One region of the Streptomyces sp. NPDC008125 genome, then DNA from elsewhere that is predicted to be linked to it. Evidence: riboswitches for the same ligand, from Rfam matches in the RefSeq annotation. Region 1 holds a riboswitch; the other holds the start of a gene.
The links. A riboswitch is a leader RNA that binds a small molecule or an ion and turns the genes downstream of it on or off. The one in region 1 is predicted to bind glycine.
Positions count from the first base shown of each region.

Region 1 (3,398 bases):
TCGTCCGCGGTCTTCACCACGACGACCTTCATCCCGGCCATCACGGCGCTCGCCGCGTTGGTGCCGTGCGCCGAGGACGGGATCAGGCAGACAGTGCGCTGGTCGTCGCCGTTGGCACGGTGGTAGGCACGGACGGCCAGCAGGCCGGCGAACTCGCCCTGCGAACCGGCGTTGGGCTGGATCGACACCGCGTCGTAGCCGGTGACCTCGGCGAGGCGCTCCTCCAGCTCACGGATGAGGGTGAGGAAGCCCTCCGCCTGCTCGGCGGGGGCGAAGGGGTGCAGCGCACCGAACTCGGGCCAGGTGATCGGCTCCATCTCGGTGGTCGCGTTCAGCTTCATGGTGCAGGAGCCGAGCGGGATCATGCCGCGGTCGAGCGCGTAGTCGCGGTCGGCGAGCCGCCGCAGGTAGCGCAGCATCGCCGTCTCCGAGCGGTGCTGGTGGAAGACCGGGTGGGTGAGGAAGTCGTCGGTGCGCACCAGCTGCTCGGGGAGCGCGTCGGCGGCGGTGGCGTCCAGCGCCTCGACGTCGCCCTGCGCGCCGAAGGCGGCCCAGACGGATTCGAGGTGGGCGCGGGTGGTCGTCTCGTCGCAGGCCACGGAGACCAGGTCCGCGTCGACCAGCCGCAGGTTGACCCCGCGCTCCCGGGCGTCGGCGACGACCTCGGCGGCCTTGCCGGGCACCCGCACGGTCAGCGTGTCGAAGAAGGAGCCGTGCAGGACCTCGGCGCCCCCGGCCCGCAGCCCGTCGGCGAGGATCGCCGCGTAGCGGTGGGTGCGCCGGGCGATCGTCCGCAGCCCGTCGGGGCCGTGGTAGACGGCGTACATGCCGGCCATCACGGCGAGCAGGACCTGCGCGGTGCAGATGTTGCTGGTGGCCTTCTCGCGGCGGATGTGCTGCTCGCGGGTCTGAAGGGCCAGGCGGTACGCCTTGTCGCCGTCCGCGTCCACCGAGACACCGACCAGGCGGCCGGGGAGCGAGCGGGCGAACTTCTCGCGTACGGCCATGAAGCCGGCGTGCGGTCCACCGAAGCCCATCGGCACACCGAAGCGCTGGGTGGTGCCGACCGCGATGTCCGCGCCGAGGTCGCCGGGGGAGGTGAGCAGGGTGAGGGCCAGCAGGTCGGCGGCGACGGTGACGACCGCGCCGAGCTCGTGGGCACGCTCGATCACGGGACCGATGTTCCGTACGGCGCCGGAGGCACCCGGGTACTGGAGCAGCACGCCGAAGACGCCGCGCTCGGCGATGTCCGCCGGGATGCCGCCGTCGAGGTCGGCGACGACGACCTCGACACCGGTCGGCTCGGCGCGGGTCTCGATGACCGCGATCGTCTGCGGCAGGGTGTCGGCGTCGACGAGGAAGACCCCGCCCTTGACCTTGCCGACGCGCCGCGCCAGCGCCATGGCCTCGGCCGCGGCGGTGCCCTCGTCGAGCAGCGAGGCGCCGGAGGTGGGCAGGCCGGTGAGCTCGGCGACCATGGTCTGGAAGTTGAGCAGGGCCTCCAGACGGCCCTGCGAGATCTCCGGCTGGTAGGGCGTGTACGCCGTGTACCAGGCGGGGTTCTCCAGCACGTTGCGGAGGATGACCGGAGGCGTGAAGGTGCCGTAGTAGCCGAGCCCGATCATCGGGGCGACCACCTGGTTGCGGTCGGCGAGCGTACGCAGCTCCGCCAGAACCTCGGCCTCGGTGCGCGCCGACGGGAGGTTCAGCGCCTCGGTGCTCTTGATCACGTCGGGCACCGCGGCGGCGGTGAGTTCGTCGAGCGAGCCGTATCCGACCTGCGCGAGCATCTTCGCCCGGGCCTCGCCGTCCGGCCCGATGTGGCGCTGTTCGAAGGGGATGCCCTGCTCCAGCTGGGAGAGCGGGGTGCGGCGGGGGGTCATGGTGGAGGCCTCCTGGTCTGGCACGACCTGCGAGGGGCACCGCGGCGCGGCTGCCCGTACGGCCTCCCCCTCTGTCATCTCGACCTGAGAGCTTCACCGGCGCGCCCTGGGGCGTACCGGCTTTCACCGTCGGTGAGGGTGGGCCGCACCGGGCATGCGCCGGGTCGGACCGCCCTGCTTTCCAGAGTGACCTCGTCCATGCGGTACGGGGGCCTGAGAGATTCCGGGGAGGATTTGCTCCTTCGGCGCCTCCGGAATCTCCACCGGAGGCTCTCCCGCACGGGGTCAGCAGCCATGTGCCAGCCTACCAGCGGGGATCTTCGCCGATTCTTCGAGTGGCCGATATCCGGAATCTGCACTTCTGTAGTGGCTGTGGAGTAGTTGCTCGGCCGTGTCTTCGAAGGGGCGTCGTTCGGCCGGAGGCCGGGCCGGGCGGCGTCCGGTGCGTGCGATCACGAGGCGGAGCATCGTCCTCGTACGGGGCGCACGAGGACGATGCCGGCAACGCGGCGGGCGAGCGTGCCGCGCGTCGCCCGGCAGACGGCACTTCGAAGAGACGGCCTGGCCCCAGCCGTCGCGACCAGCGGGAGGCACCGTGCAGACCGACATCGATCCGCGCAGCCTGATCGGCCGCAAGGCATTCGACCGCGCAGGCATCAAGATCGGCACGGTGGACGAGGTCTACCTCGACGACGCCACCGGCGTCCCCGAGTGGGCCGCCGTACGCACCGGCCTGTTCAGCAGGGACGCCTTCGTCCCCCTGGAGCCGAGCGCATTCGTCGAGGACACCCTGCGTGTCCCGTTCGACCGCGCGCTGATCCGGGACGCGCCGGACTTCGGCGTCGGGCGGCATCTCTCGCCCGAGCAGGAGCTTCAGCTGTACCGGCATTACGGACTCGACTCCTCCTCCGTGACCGGTCCGGGCCCGGACCGGGACTTCGGCAGGCTGGCCGGCCAGGACGAGTAGTCCACCGGCTCCGCCACCAGCGGCAGCGGATCGGCCGGGACCAGGTCCGGGTCGCCCACCCGGAACGTGCGCACCCGGCCGGGCGGGTCGCCCGGCCGCTCGAACCGCACAGTGACCCGGCCGACGCCGCTGCCCTGCACCCAGCCGTGACCGTACGTCCCGTGCCGCACGTCGTGGCCCGGGGACCACCGTCGCGCGGCGAGCCCGGCGGCCTCGTCCCCGAGCGCGTCGGCGGCCTCGTGCTCCTGCCGGCCGGGAGGCACCCCGGGGAGCCCGGGCGGCGGGCCGGACGCCTCGCTGGGCGCTTCCGCGTCAACGCCCGCCCCGGAAGCCGGAGCCGCCGGTTCACCGGCCGCCCGCCCGGCCTCCGCCGCCCGCCCGGCCTCCGCCGCCCGCTCGGCCTGCGCCGCCTGCGCCGCCTGCGCGAAGAGGTCCTCCTGCGTGTAGTCCGCCAGGCCCGTGACGCCCACGCCCAGCAGCCGCACGCCTCCGGTGGTGTCCACCCCCTCCAGGAGGCGCGCGGCGGCCTCACGCACCACTGAGGGGTC
Region 1 covers NZ_JBIBHR010000038.1:9,720-13,117, reverse strand. The annotation lists gene gcvP (aminomethyl-transferring glycine dehydrogenase) at 1-1,883, opposite strand, end outside; glycine riboswitch at 2,075-2,171, opposite strand; gene ACFZAX_RS34455 (PRC-barrel domain-containing protein) at 2,479-2,850, shown strand; gene ACFZAX_RS34450 (DNA polymerase IV) at 2,772-3,398, opposite strand, start outside.

Region 2 (3,398 bases), on a different contig from region 1:
CCACATCGACGCCTGGAATCCGGTGACACCGATGAAGAGGACGGGGTCGCCGCCCTCGATGCTGGCCAGGGCCCGCCGGGCGGTGGCGACCAGGCCGGTCTGCCGGAACTCCGCGGAGACGGCGGCGAGGAAGTCGACCGGCTCCTCCTTCCAGTCCGGCTCCCACAGCCGCACCCGGCCGCCGCCGGCCGGTCCGTCCAGCGGGGTGTTCCCGGTGCGGCAGAGCTCGGCGACGGCGGCGGGGGGCAGCGGGAGCCCGACCGCCCCGCCCGGGTTCACGGCGATGCCGAGCTGCGGGGGCAGTCCGCGCGCGAATTCGCGGGCCGGCGCGACGGCGAAGGAGAGGTGGGTGCCGGCACAGCCGAGGAACTGCGCCTCGGAGCTGAAGACGGGGACGAAGGCGGCGCCGTCGAGTTCGATCGTCGGCAGGTCGAGGTCGGCACTGGCGGGACTGCCGCCGTTGGGCAGCGGAATCCAGACCTGGCTGCGGCCGAGCACCTCGACGAGCCGGCCGGTCGCCTCGGGGACGCCCAGTGAGGCGCTGAGTACTTCTTCGAGCTCGTTCGCCGGCCACCCCTGGAGCTGCTGGGGCGGCATCTGTGCCGGGATGTCCACTGCCTCTGTGTCCTCTACTCGACCGTGTCCTGCGGCAGAAACAGTAACCGCCGACGGGCGTCGGCGTCCCGGCACCGGCACCGACGCCGGAACCGGCGGCGACGGGGCGCCGCCGACGGGCGGGCGCGGGAAGGCGATGGCCCGCAGCGCCCCCGCCGCCGGGCGGTCCAGCAGCACGGCGGAGGCGCAGCCCGGGGGCAGCAGACCGCGCTCCGTGTCGCGCAGCAGCCGGCCGACCGCGCGCCGGTGCCGGGCGAAGGCGTAGCCGGAGACGCCGCGTCCGCGTTCGCGCTGGCCCGCCCGGGCCGTCTCGGGGGTCACGTCGAGCAGCACCAGGTGGAGGGTGCGGCCCCGGCGCACCGCGTGGCGGGCCAGCCAGCGGCGGACCCAGGTCTGGGTCCCGCAGTCGTGGACGACGACCGCCTCGCCGGAGCGGAGCGCCCGGAGCAGCCCGTAGTAATGGGCTGCGCGGACCAGCGGGCGGTAGAGGGCGTACGGGAGTAAGCGGGGCAGGGCCGCCGTGAAGCGGTCCCGGGTGTCCTGGGAGTCGATGGCGCGGGTGGTGACCGCACGCCGGATCAGGGTGGACTTGCCGCTGCCGGGCAGGCCGGAGACGACGACGAGGTCCCCGGGGGCGAATTCCAGCCGCCGCGGTCCGTCCCCGGCCCCACCGCGCAGGTCGCGCACGGCCGGCGGCTCCTTCTCGGCGGCGGGCGGTGCCTGCCGCACCGCGACCCCCCACCGCACCACCCCCGCGTACGGTCGCAACGACATCGGCATTCCCCCTGTCGAGTCACCCCAGCACCTGCCCACAAAGTGTAAAGAAAAGGTAATGCGCGGCAAGTCTCCCGGACGGGAGGCCGGGCGGCGGCAGGGGCGGGGGTACCGGGCGCCGGGGCTGCCCGCCGTGCGTGCGATGATGTGCGCGCAACTGCATACCGGCCGTTTGAATCCACGCGGGAGAGTCCCGGCCACCGTGTGTGCCGGGCGCCGAAGGAGCAAGTTCCTCCCTTGAATCTCTCAGGCCCCGTACCGCGTGGATGAGGCAGATCTGAAAAGCGAGCCGGTCACCGGCTCCACCCAAGGTGCAAGCCGACCCGTCAGGGGCCTCTCGGCGAACCTCTCAGGTTCCGATGACAGATGGGGAGGGACCGTCCTCGTCGTCATGCCCTGCGCGCCCTGGGAGCCACCTCATGAGCACCGCCCCCCGTACGACCGCCCTCGATGCGCTGCATCGCTCGCTGGGCGCGACCATGACCGACTTCGCCGGCTGGGACATGCCGCTGCGGTACGCCAGCGAGCGTGACGAGCACAACGCGGTGCGCACCCGCGCCGGGCTCTTCGACCTCTCCCACATGGGCGAGATCGCCGTCACCGGCCCCGAGGCCGTCCGCTTCCTGAACCACGCGCTCGTCGGCGACATCGGCACGGTCGGCGTCGGCCGGGCCCGCTACACGATGATCGTCCGCGAGGACGGCGGCATTCTGGACGACCTCATCGTCTACCGCCTGGCCGAGGACGAGTACCTCGTGGTCGCCAACGCGGGCAACGCCCAGCTCGTCCTGGACACCCTGACCGAGCGGGTCGCGGGCTTCGACGCCGAGGTCCGCGACGACCGCGACGCCTACGCGCTGATCGCCGTCCAGGGCCCCGCGTCCCCCGCCGTCCTGAAGGCCGTCACCGACGCCGACCTGGACGGGCTGAAGTACTACGCGGGCCTGCCCGGCACGGTCGCCGGGGTGCCCGCGCTCATCGCCCGTACCGGCTACACCGGGGAGGACGGCTTCGAGCTCTTCGTCGCCCCCGAGCACGCCGAGGCCCTCTGGCAGGCGCTCACCGAGGCCGGTGCCCCGCACGGCCTGATCCCGTGCGGGCTCTCCTGCCGCGACACGCTGCGCCTGGAGGCGGGCATGCCGTTGTACGGGCACGAGCTGACCACCGCGCTGACCCCGTTCGACGCGGGCCTCGGCCGGGTCGTGAAGTTCGAGAAGGAGGGCGACTTCGTGGGCCGCGAGGCGCTCACCGCAGCCGCCGAGCGCGCCGGGACCGCCCCGCCCCGCAAGCTCGTCGGCCTGGTCGCCGAGGGCCGCCGGGTGCCGCGTGCCGGTTACCCCGTCGTCGCCGTGGGCGGGACCGGCGCCAAGGTGATCGGCGAGGTCACCTCCGGCGCCCCCTCCCCGACGCTGGGCAAGCCGATCGCCATGGCGTACGTGGACGCGGCGTTCGCCGCGCCCGGCACCGAGGGTGTCGGCGTCGACATCCGGGGCACCCACGAGCCGTACGAGGTCGTGGCCCTGCCCTTCTACAAGCGTCGGAAGTAGGCGTCGGGGCCCGTCGCGCCCGCCCACGCCCCGCCCCCACGCCCCGCCCACGCCCCGCCCGTCGGGCCGAACGTGACGCAGTCGCGTCTCATCCCGTAAGACCATCGTTCATCAGCACCCACCCGCGTACAGGAGAATTCAGGTCATGAGCAACCCCCAGCAGCTGCGGTACAGCAAGGAGCACGAGTGGCTGTCGGCCGTCGAGGACGGCGTGGCGACCGTCGGCATCACCGAGTACGCGGCCAACGCGCTCGGTGACGTCGTGTACGCCCAGCTTCCGGAGGTCGGCTCCACGGTGACCGCGGGCGAGACCTGCGGCGAACTGGAGTCGACCAAGTCCGTCAGCGACCTGTACTCGCCGGTCACCGGCGAGGTCACCGCGGCGAACCAGGACGTGGTGGACGACCCGTCCCTGGTGAACTCCGCCCCCTTCGAGGGTGGCTGGCTGTTCAGGGTTCGCGT
Region 2 covers NZ_JBIBHR010000009.1:263,386-266,783, forward strand. The annotation lists gene ACFZAX_RS17935 (enhanced serine sensitivity protein SseB C-terminal domain-containing protein) at 1-615, opposite strand, end outside; partial or broken gene ACFZAX_RS17940 (AAA family ATPase) at 901-1,395, opposite strand; glycine riboswitch at 1,563-1,660, shown strand; gene gcvT (glycine cleavage system aminomethyltransferase GcvT) at 1,809-2,936, shown strand; gene gcvH (glycine cleavage system protein GcvH) at 3,082-3,398, shown strand, end outside.
Region 2: it holds a riboswitch for glycine, as region 1 does, so the genes downstream of both, gcvT (glycine cleavage system aminomethyltransferase GcvT) here and gcvP (aminomethyl-transferring glycine dehydrogenase) in region 1, are expected to answer to the same signal.